DNA from 2 places in the Agarivorans gilvus genome. Region 1 is predicted to be linked to the other one. Evidence: predicted binding sites of a transcription regulator. Region 1 holds the regulator's gene; the other holds the start of a gene.
The links. Region 1 encodes LexA, which represses DNA repair genes until DNA is damaged. Its sites were predicted from a motif close to TACTGTATNNNNATACAGTA; they were not measured.
Positions count from the first base shown of each region.

Region 2: the regulator LexA is predicted to act here: its motif matches at 2,621-2,640, upstream of recA (recombinase RecA).

Region 1 is NZ_CP013021.1:3,168,076-3,173,542, reverse strand. It holds gene ctaD (cytochrome c oxidase subunit I) at 1-1,250, opposite strand, end outside; gene coxB (cytochrome c oxidase subunit II) at 1,262-2,329, opposite strand; gene lexA (transcriptional repressor LexA) at 2,653-3,303, opposite strand; gene AR383_RS14910 (hypothetical protein) at 3,683-4,342, opposite strand; partial or broken gene AR383_RS14905 (NIPSNAP family protein) at 4,718-4,891, opposite strand; gene AR383_RS14900 (DUF6653 family protein) at 4,970-5,446, opposite strand.
Region 2 is NZ_CP013021.1:1,307,190-1,312,656, forward strand. It holds gene alaS (alanine--tRNA ligase) at 1-899, opposite strand, end outside; gene AR383_RS06170 (regulatory protein RecX) at 1,042-1,491, opposite strand; gene recA (recombinase RecA) at 1,530-2,576, opposite strand; gene mutS (DNA mismatch repair protein MutS) at 2,745-5,306, shown strand; gene rpoS (RNA polymerase sigma factor RpoS) at 5,366-5,467, opposite strand, start outside.

The sequences.
Region 1 (5,467 bases):
CCGGTCCACTTGGGTAGCCAGTAATAGGCGGCCGCCATAATCGAGAATACCGCGCCGGTGACTAATACATAGTGGAAGTGCGCCACCACAAAATAGGTATCGTGATACTGAAAATCCACCGGCGTTATCGCCAGCATCAAGCCAGAGAAGCCGCCAATGGTGAACAGAACGATGAAGGCAATGGCGAACAACATCGGCGTTTCAAAGGTAATCGAACCGCGCCACATGGTGGCCACCCAGTTAAACACTTTCACCCCCGTGGGCACCGAGATCAGCATGGTGCAATACATGAAAAACAACTCGGCCTGCACCGGCATACCGGTAGTAAACATGTGATGCGCCCAAACTAAAAAGCTCAAGCCCGCAATCGACGCGGTGGCGTAGACCATCGACGAATAACCAAACAGCTTCTTACGTGAAAAGGCCGGAATAATCGCCGAGATAATGCCAAAAGACGGCAAGATCATGATGTACACTTCGGGATGGCCAAAGAACCAGAAAATATGCTGGAACAAGACCGGGTCGCCCCCTCCCGCCGCATCAAAAAACGAGGTGCCAAAATACTTGTCGGTGAGCACCATGGTCACCGCCCCCGCCAATACCGGCATTACCGCAATTAACAAAAACGCAGTGATAAACCAAGTCCAGACAAACAATGGCAACTTCATGTATGTCATGCCGGGAGCCCGCAAGTTCATAATGGTCACGATCACATTAATTGCGCCCATGATCGAGCTTATACCCATGATGTGAATGGCAAACACAAACAAAGCGGTACTGTCTGGGCTGTATTTGGTGGATAGCGGAGCGTAGAAAGTCCAACCGAAGTTAGGGCCGCCACCTTCCATAAACAGTGAGGCCAATAACATGCTAAAGGCAAAGGGGAGGATCCAAAAGCTCCAGTTATTCATGCGTGGTAGCGCCATATCGGGCGCGCCGATCATCATCGGAATTAACCAGTTGGCAAGGCCAGTAAAGGCCGGCATCACCGCACCAAATACCATGATTAAGCCGTGCACGGTGGTCATTTGGTTAAAGAAGTTGGGGTCGACTAACTGTAAACCCGGTTGAAATAGCTCGGCGCGAATGACCATGGCCATTGCACCGCCCACAATAAACATGGTGAAACTAAACCATAAGTACATCGAACCAATGTCTTTATGGTTAGTAGTGAGTACCCAGCGCATTAATCCGCGTGGGGCATGGTGGTGTTCTTCGTGCTCTGCGTGAAGCTCGCTCATCGTGCTCATTCCCTATCTCCCTACTGCGCTGCGTTCTGCACGGCCACCACATCCTTGGCCTGCACTAAATCACCGGTATCATTGCCCCAAGCATTCCGCTCGTAGCTAATCACCGCAGCCAGTTCTTTTAAACCTAACTGCTTGCCAAAGGCCTGCATCGCCGTTCCCGGTACACCATTCACCACCACATCTATGTGTTGGCTCACTGCCCCGGTGGCAATTGGGCTGTCTTTTAAGGCCGGAAATACCCCCGGTAAACCTTCACCGTTAGGCTGGTGACACGCCGCACAAGATTTCAGATACACTTTTTCGCCCAGCTCCATTAGCTCAGCTTGGTCCATGGTCATGGCTACCAGCTCTTGCTCGGCAGCTTGTTTAGCCAGATAGGCCGCCTCTTGCTCGGCCAACCAGCTAGCGTATTCATCCTCAGGCTTGGCAATCACCACAATCGGCATGAAGCCATGGTCCTTACCGCATAACTCGGCACATTGACCGCGGTAAATGCCGGGTTTGTCGATACGCGTCCATGCCTCGTTAATAAAGCCGGGGTTGGCATCTTTTTTCACCGCAAAATCCGGCACCCACCAAGAATGGATCACGTCTTCCGAGGTCATTAAGAAGCGCACCTTTTTACCCACCGGCAATACCAAGGGGTGGTCCACCTCCAGCAAATAGTTGTCGCGTTTTTTTAGCTTGCCCTTCACCTGTTCCATGTCTGAAGCCAAGACACTGTAAAACTCTAAGTCGTGCTCAAAGTACTTGTAATGCCACTTCCACTGGGAGCCGGTGACTTGAATGGTGAGATCGGCATCGGATGGGTCTTCCATCGCTAGCAAGGTTTTAGTAGCGGGTATCGCCATACCAATCAAAATAAGGAAAGGAATAATGGTCCAAATAATTTCGACCTTAGTACTCTCGTGAAACTGGGCTGGCACCGCGCCTTTCGATTTACGATGATGGAAAATCGCCCAAAACATGGCACTAAACACCAAAATGCCAATCACACAGCAAATATAAAAAATCGTCATGTGAAGGTCGTAAACCTGCTCACTAATGGCAGTTACACCCGGGCGTAAATTAAATGACATTTCCTGCGCCAATGCAGGAAACGAACAGCATGCCAGCACTAATAGCTGAATCCCTCGGCTCACAGCGCTCTCCTTTGCAGTAGCCAAAAGCAGTGCTCGTAAACTCAACAAGCCCTGCCAAGTAAGGGGAAGGTCCCCACCAAAGCAATAAGCTGCAACCACTAAATACAACCCACAGTATATAAATTAAGCGTTAAGTTAAGGATTTGTAAATATATTGTTGTTAATTTTGTTGTTTAAGGTGAAAGATGTGATGTTAACGACAAAAGCCCAAATCAAAGGATTTGGGCTTAAAATGGGAGGGAACTATTTGAAAAAAGGACTTACATCCAGTCTGCCGTGCGGATAATGCCCACCGCCAAACCTTCAATATCCATGCTCTGATACTCAAGATCGACCTCAATAGTCGACAGTTCTTCGTTCTCGGGATGCAGATAAACCATTTTACCCTTACGCTCAAAGCGCTTCACGGTAACGTCATCGTCTAAACGCGCTACAACCACTTGCCCGTTTAGAGCGGTATTAGTTTTATGCACAGCCAGTAAGTCACCGTCCATAATGCCAATGTCTTTCATACTCATGCCCTGTACCCGTAGTAGGTAATCGGCATGGGGGTGAAACAGGTTGGCGTCTACCGCGTAGTGCGACTCGACATGTTGCTGGGCTAAAATTGGCTCACCCGCCGCCACCTGACCAATTAAGGGCAGGCCGCTCTCTTCTTCCACTGGGCTAGGCTCTTGATTAGCCCCTTCCGGCAAGTATTGCTCGCTAATACGAATGCCACGAGACGCGCCGGGGATCATCTCAATCGCCCCTTTTTTAGCTAAGGCACGCAAGTGCTCTTCAGCGGCATTAGCCGAGCGAAAGCCCAACTCTTTAGCAATTTCTGCACGAGTTGGCGGCATGCCGGTTTCAGCAATGTTGCGACGAATTAATTCAAAAACTTCTGTCTGGCGAGGTGTTAAGGGCTTCATAGTCTACCTGTAAGTTTATACAGCACACTGTTAGTATATACAGCATAGCGCATGACGCAAGGTTTAATATGAAATCAAGCAGTTGTGTGTAGATTTCAGTTTCATTGAAATGCTTTCCGCTACTTTGAAACTACACTCCATTTCTCGGATGCCCATCACAAATAAGTAGAGATTGGGGTAAAGACGGATACGAAGAGTTTAGCTAACTCGCTTTGAGGCATAAGTTACGTAGTGTAAAAGCACTATTTGGTAACGCCCGCTTAAGTGGTGAGCAACACTACCACGACACTCAATTATTACACCGTAAAAACAAAAGCCAAGCCAAATCAAACCAAAACCGCCGAACGTTGCGAATCCGTCTTAAAGCGTTTGCTAGTATTCAAGCTAGCGACTTATCTTGCCAAAACTCATACTGCACTGCCATTTCATCAATTCTCGTTCCATTGATTTGCTGAAGAGAAAAAAGCATTGCGTAATTAAATTTATCAAGTGAACTACAAACTTGCGGGCTCATGTATGCAATAATTTTATTTTTTTGTACAACATAATGAGTAGATTCATAATTCTTAATTTTTGAGTGATTTTCTATATATTTTAGGCTAGCTCTTACTCCGCTCCACATAGAGTAAAGTTTATGGTGACTTTGGTTAAGTCCCCAAATTAAACTGAGATCCATCTGTGATATATCATCCACATTTTTCTCGTTTAATAGGCTAAGCAAGAATTGACGCAATGTAAGTTCACCTTCAATCTTTTTATCCAGTTCATAATTTAACTGAGTCAAATAATCACTTAACTCTTTTTCTTGCAAACTGACAAGATGTTGCCGATGTTGTAAAACTTGAAGATAAATTTGGACGCACAATACGGTCAAAGTAAGCAGTGCAAGTATCGGAGTATAAACGCCTCCAATATATCCACCTAAGTCAGACCACTCCGAAGGGGATTGCCACAGACCAAACCCAAATTGAAAGGTATATGCAGCCATCGGTAGTACCAAAATTACCGAAACAACAATGATCAACAACTTTTGATTCACTCGATACTCCTTTTGAATACTAACAGTGAATTACCCGGGCTTCTCATTAAACCCCAGCCATTTTTACCTAGGTAAAACTCATTCCAAGTAAAATTAATTAATAATGACAATAACTTACCAGCAAAAATCGAAGTTTCACAGCGCTTATTGACAAAAGACAAAGCGAGAATAGATTTACCGCGCCAGATTTTGGCGCGGTAAATTTAATGGCATCACAACAAAACTCGTAAATTCATCAAGTTATAAAAATAGGCAAGAACGTTTCACACCCTCGACAGTCAAGATTGCGCTTTTCAATCCCTTCATCTTCGCCGAGTAGCGTAAGTGAACAAGGGAGATAAGTTGAAGTCTGTTTGAGCGTAGCGAGTTACTTCAACTTTCGAAGGTGAATAGTGCTAAAGCAATATTGTTTGCCCCCTCGGAAGGGAGAAAGTAACCATTGTGTTGACCGCCAAACTTAGCCACCAGCGGGATCCACATTTTCGCATATTCTTCGAATTCTTTAATCTTTTTAGGATCGATGACATACCTGACATAACAAGTAATCATGAGTATTAATCCTTCTCATAATGTGAGTTTATGGGAGACGCCAAACCGGTAGAACTGGCTAGCGTTTTCTTGATTGCCTTAAGACTTCAGCCACGACTGAAAGGCAGGCTTGAGATCTTTTACGTCTTGATACAGCCATACCATTCGATCGACGAACCAAGTCTTAGTAAACATTAACCAAGCTGTACTCAGAATCATTAAGGCAAAGTCCATTGCATACAGACTATAAAACCAAAACGGTAAACCCACTATCTGTAGCAAGACTATCTTTTTACAGGCTCGCAAATGATGTTCAGGAATAAGACCTTCATTCTTGTAATGCAGGTAGACGCGCTCACCAAAAGTGCCCATCGATGCCCAGTTATTAGTGGTTTTGGGCGCAGCAAATAGCCTTGGATTTAACCACGTCCATAAGCTCACTAGCATTAGTGCCGCCAAAGTCCACCATCCTAATAGCTCTCTTGTGGCCAAGGCGATGGTAAACAAAGGCAAGATTGAAAAGCGGGAATAAACGCTCAAAGGATTCGAATGTCGTTGCCATGAACTTTCATCCATTGACATAAGCCTTTCGGATAG
Region 2 (5,467 bases), 1.9 Mb from region 1:
GGCATAACACCATCAGCAATCAAGAAACCACAAGAACGAATGTGGTCGGCAATGACACGTAAGGATTTATTCTCTAAATCTTTAGTGCCAATAATCTCGGCTGCTGCTGCGATAAGATTTTGGAAAATATCGATTTCATAGTTTGAGTGAACGCCCTGCAAAATAGCAGAAATACGCTCCAAGCCCATGCCAGTATCCACTGAAGGATTAGGTAAAGGCTCCATGCGACCGTCGGCTTGACGGTTGAATTGCATGAAAACTACGTTCCATATTTCAATGAAGCGGTCGCCATCTTCCTCGGGACTTCCTGGAGGACCACCCCAGATATGCTCACCATGATCGTAGAAAATCTCGGTACAGGGACCACAAGGACCGGTATCCCCCATCTGCCAGAAGTTATCTGACTCAAACTTCTTCTCCGGTGATTTGTCACCGATGCGCACGATTCTATCTTTAGGCACACCAATTTTGTTTGCCCAAATATCGAAGGCTTCATCATCGCTTTGATAAACCGTTACCAATAGTTTTTCTTTTGGTAACTTAACGACTTCAGTTAAAAATTCCCAAGCGTAGCTAATCGCGTCTTCTTTAAAGTAATCACCAAAGCTAAAGTTACCAAGCATTTCAAAAAAGGTGTGATGACGCGCGGTATAACCAACGTTCTCTAGGTCGTTATGTTTACCACCCGCTCGAACACAACGCTGCGAGGTAGTCGCTCGGCTGTAGTTACGTTTATCGATGCCAAGGAAAACATCTTTAAATTGATTCATCCCCGCATTGGTAAACAATAAGGTGGGATCGTCATGGGGAACCAATGAACTACTGGCAACTATCTGGTGATTTTTGCTGTTAAAGAAGCTTAAAAAGGCCTCTCTCACTTCAGCTGAAGTCATCTTCATTAAACTCTATCCTGGGGGTTCATAACAACTCGAGTGCTTAGTCAATACCAAGACAACTCGTTGATTAACGCTATTAAAGGTGAAATCGTAATTAATCGCGACAATATATCACGCAGACCCTTGCAGGCAAAGTGTTCAGGGCTTATTGCTGAGCTTGTTCACTAAACAAGATATTGATTAAGTCGGCGTCAAAACCTCTACGAAACAGGTAGGCGCGACATTTTTGCTGTAGTGGACCGCGCTCTGGCAGCCCCTGCTTAAATTTACGAGAAAACCTGAGCTCTAAAGCCTGATACCAATCCCACTCAGGATCGCTCAGCACTTTTGCCGCTAGCTCGTTGCTAATGCCCTTTTGACGTAAATATTGACGAATATAATTAGGGCCGTAGCCCTTAGCAAGACGAGCCCGAGTTAATGAATAAGCGTAACTTTCATCATCTAGCCAGGCATTTTGCTGGGCGTAATCCAGCGCATCACTGATTTCGCTTTGGTCGAAACCTTTTTGCTGCAGTTTTTGTGACAATTGCTGTTGGCTATAAGAGCGTCTTGACAGCAAGTCAATAGTGACATGTAAAGCGCTTCTCGTGGTCATAATAAAAAGGAGCCTGACGGCTCCCCTGTTACTATCGCTTACGCTTCTTGATCAACCGGAGCATCAGCTGGTGCTGCTTGCTCTGGTTCAGCGCTATTACTGTTGAGCAAGTTATGACGAATAGTCATTTCGATTTCTTGCGCCACTTCTGGGTGCTCTTTTAAGTAATTAGAAGCATTGGCTTTACCTTGGCCAATTTTATTGCCTTTGTAAGAGAACCAAGCGCCGGCCTTATCTACCAGTTTTTCTTTAACACCTAAGTCGATTAACTCACCATAACGGTTAAAGCCTTCACCATACATAATTTGGAACTCGGCTTGCTTAAATGGAGGTGCAATTTTATTTTTCACCACTTTAACGCGGGTTTCGTTGCCCACCACTTCATCACCGTTTTTAACCGCACCAATACGACGAATATCTAAACGTACCGAAGCGTAGAATTTAAGCGCATTACCACCAGTGGTGGTTTCTGGGTTGCCAAACATCACACCAATTTTCATACGAATTTGGTTAATGAAAATACACATACAATTAGTTTGCTTAAGTGTGCCGGTCAACTTACGTAGCGCCTGCGACATTAAACGAGCTTGTAAACCTACGTGGCTGTCACCCATGTCGCCTTCAATTTCGGCTTTAGGGGTTAGTGCGGCTACTGAGTCGATAACGATCATGTCTACCGCACCAGAGCGGGCTAACATATCGGTGATTTCTAGCGCCTGCTCACCAGTATCTGGTTGCGACACTAATAAGTTATCTACGTCTACGCCCAACTTTTTAGCATAGATAGGGTCGAGAGCATGCTCGGCATCAACAAAAGCACAGACCTTGCCAGCCTTTTGCGCTTGAGCAATGGCTTCTAAGGTCAAGGTAGTTTTACCTGAGCTCTCTGGGCCATAAATCTCAATCACTCGGCCCATTGGTAAGCCACCTGCGCCCAAGGCGATATCGATAGATAAAGAACCTGTAGAAATAGTTTCTATATCCATGGTACGGTTGTCGCCGAGCTTCATGATTGAGCCTTTACCAAATTGCTTCTCAATTTGGCCTAGGGCCGCAGCTAATGCCTTTTGTTTATTCTGATCCATATCGCCCTCATAGGTGCTATAAACTATCTTAATGAATAGTAGTATACTGGGTATTCATACAGTATCAAGTTTATTCCATAAAATTCGTAAAAGAGTTTTGCCTAATTCACTAGCAGCTTTTATCCTAGCTGTTTCGTTTTGCCACAACCAATTCATACAACTAGCCTAATGACAGAAACAAATCTAGATAAACACACGCCTATGATGCGTCAATACCTTACTTTGAAGGCGCAGCATCCAGAAATTTTACTATTTTACCGCATGGGTGATTTTTACGAATTGTTTTACGATGATGCCAAACGCGCTTCAGAGCTAATGGATATCTCCCTCACCAAGCGAGGACAATCAGCAGGCACCCCGATCCCAATGGCGGGGATTCCTTACCATGCGGTTGAAAATTACCTTTCTAGGTTAGTACAGTTAGGTGAATCGGTAGCCATTTGCGAACAGGTGGGAGACCCAGCCACCAGCAAAGGCCCTGTAGAACGTAAAGTGGTTAGGATCATCACCCCAGGTACGGTGAGTGATGAGGCTTTGCTCCAAGAAAAACAAGAAAACTTTTTGGTGAGCGTGGTAAACCAGCAGCAAAACATTGGCTTAGCCTATTTGGATATTGCCAGCGGTCGCTTCGTGATTAACCAATTTGTTGGAGAGCAGCAACTTCAAGCTGAGCTACAACGCTTAAATCCTGCGGAACTACTTTATCCCGACAACTTTGAATTTTCGGCTTATTTGGCCAATTACAAGGGCCTACGCCGACGTGGAGAATGGGAATTTGACCTAGCAACGGCAGAAAAAGTACTGAACCAGCAATTTGCTACTCAACACTTAGACGGTTTTGGTGTCAGTGAATACCCCTTAGCGCTGGCCGCTGCTGGCTGTTTGATGCAGTACGTGCAAGATACGCAGCGCACCGCCCTACCGCACATCAACGCGATTATCGTAGAAAACCAAAGTCAGTTTATTCAACTTGATGCTGCGAGTCGTAAAAACTTGGAGCTCACTCGCAATCTTTCGGGTGGGGTTGATAATACCCTTAGTTCAGTACTCGACCGCAGCGCCACTGCAATGGGTAGCCGTTTACTTAACCGCTGGATCCATCAGCCGCTGAGAAACCAGCAGCAGGTAAGCCAACGCCAAGATTGTATTGCCGAAATTCTCAGCCAAGATCTCTACCCAGAGCTGCAAAGCCAACTTAAATCAATTGGCGACATCGAACGGATCCTCGCCCGGTTAGCGCTGCGTTCTGCAAGACCACGTGATTTAGCCCGCCTGCGTAATGCCTTTGCCTTACTTCCAGAGCTACAAACTAGCTTACAAGGCTGTCAGGCCCTAAGTCCTTTAGCCAACGCTATTAGTCAATTTCCAGAAATACTCGACTTATTGCAACGCGCCATTATCGATAATCCGCCAGTACTTATCCGCGACGGAGGGGTAATTGCTGAAGGTTACCACCAAGAGCTTGATGAATGGCGTAACTTAAATGAAGGTGCAACTCAGTTCCTAAGTGATATTGAACAACGAGAGCGTGAGCAGACTGGCATTGCTAATTTAAAAATTGGCTACAACAAAGTACATGGCTTTTATATTGAGGTAAGCAGAGCGCATTCAGAAGAGGTGCCCGCGCACTACATTCGTCGGCAAACGCTGAAAAACATGGAGCGCTACATCATTGCCGAACTAAAAGAGCATGAAGAGAAAGTGCTCGCCAGCCAAGGCAAAGCACTTGCCTTAGAAAAACAGCTTTATGAGCAATTACTCGACTTACTGCTTCCGCACATTAACGCCATGCAACAAAGTGCTCAGGCTATTGCTCAATTAGATGTGCTATGTTGCTTAGCCGAGCGGGCTGAAACCCTTAACTACGTGCGCCCTAGCTTTATCAACCAGCCCAATATTAACATTCAAGCAGGACGTCACCCAGTAGTAGAGCAAGTCAACGATACCCCGTTTATTGCCAATCCACTAGAGCTCAATGAACAGCGCAAGTTATTGATTGTGACGGGGCCCAACATGGGCGGTAAATCGACTTATATGCGCCAAACTGCCTTAATATGTTTAATGGCTTATATTGGCAGCTACGTGCCTGCAGATAGCGCAGAACTCGGCCCCATCGACAAAATTTTTACCCGTATTGGCGCTTCTGATGATTTAGCTAGTGGCCGTTCTACCTTCATGGTAGAAATGACCGAAACCGCCAACATATTGCACAATGCCACCGCTAACAGTCTGATTTTAATGGATGAAATTGGCCGAGGCACCAGCACTTATGACGGTATGTCACTGGCATGGGCGGTAGCTCAAGCATTAAGTAAACTGCAATCACCAACGCTATTTGCTACCCATTACTTTGAATTAACCCAATTACCAGAACTATTAAATGGCGTTGCCAATGTTCACCTTGATGCTGTTGAACACCAAGACACCATTGCCTTCATGCATCAAGTACAAGATGGGGCCGCCAGTAAAAGTTATGGTTTACAAGTTGCCGCTCTTGCCGGTATACCGAAACAGGTAATTCAACAAGCCAAAGCAAAACTAAAGCAATTGGAATCACTGCAACTGCACGAGCAGAAACCGAGCAGCGAAGTTGTCGCAGAGCAGTTAACTATTGAGCTAGACGAGGCTGTCCACCCGGTGATTGAGCAGCTGAAACAGCTCGACCCCAATGAGCTTTCCCCTAGAGCGGCCTTAGACCTGCTGTTTCAACTGCAGCAACAAATCGACTAATCAAGCCATAAAAAAAGGAAGCTTAATAAGCTTCCTTTTTAGTATTTTAAACTCACTTGTTAAACTTTGAACAATGAATCTATGGACAAGTTTTGTAGTGACAATATGTCACGTAGACGGCGTAATGCTTCCACTTGTATTTGTCTCACCCGCTCGCGAGT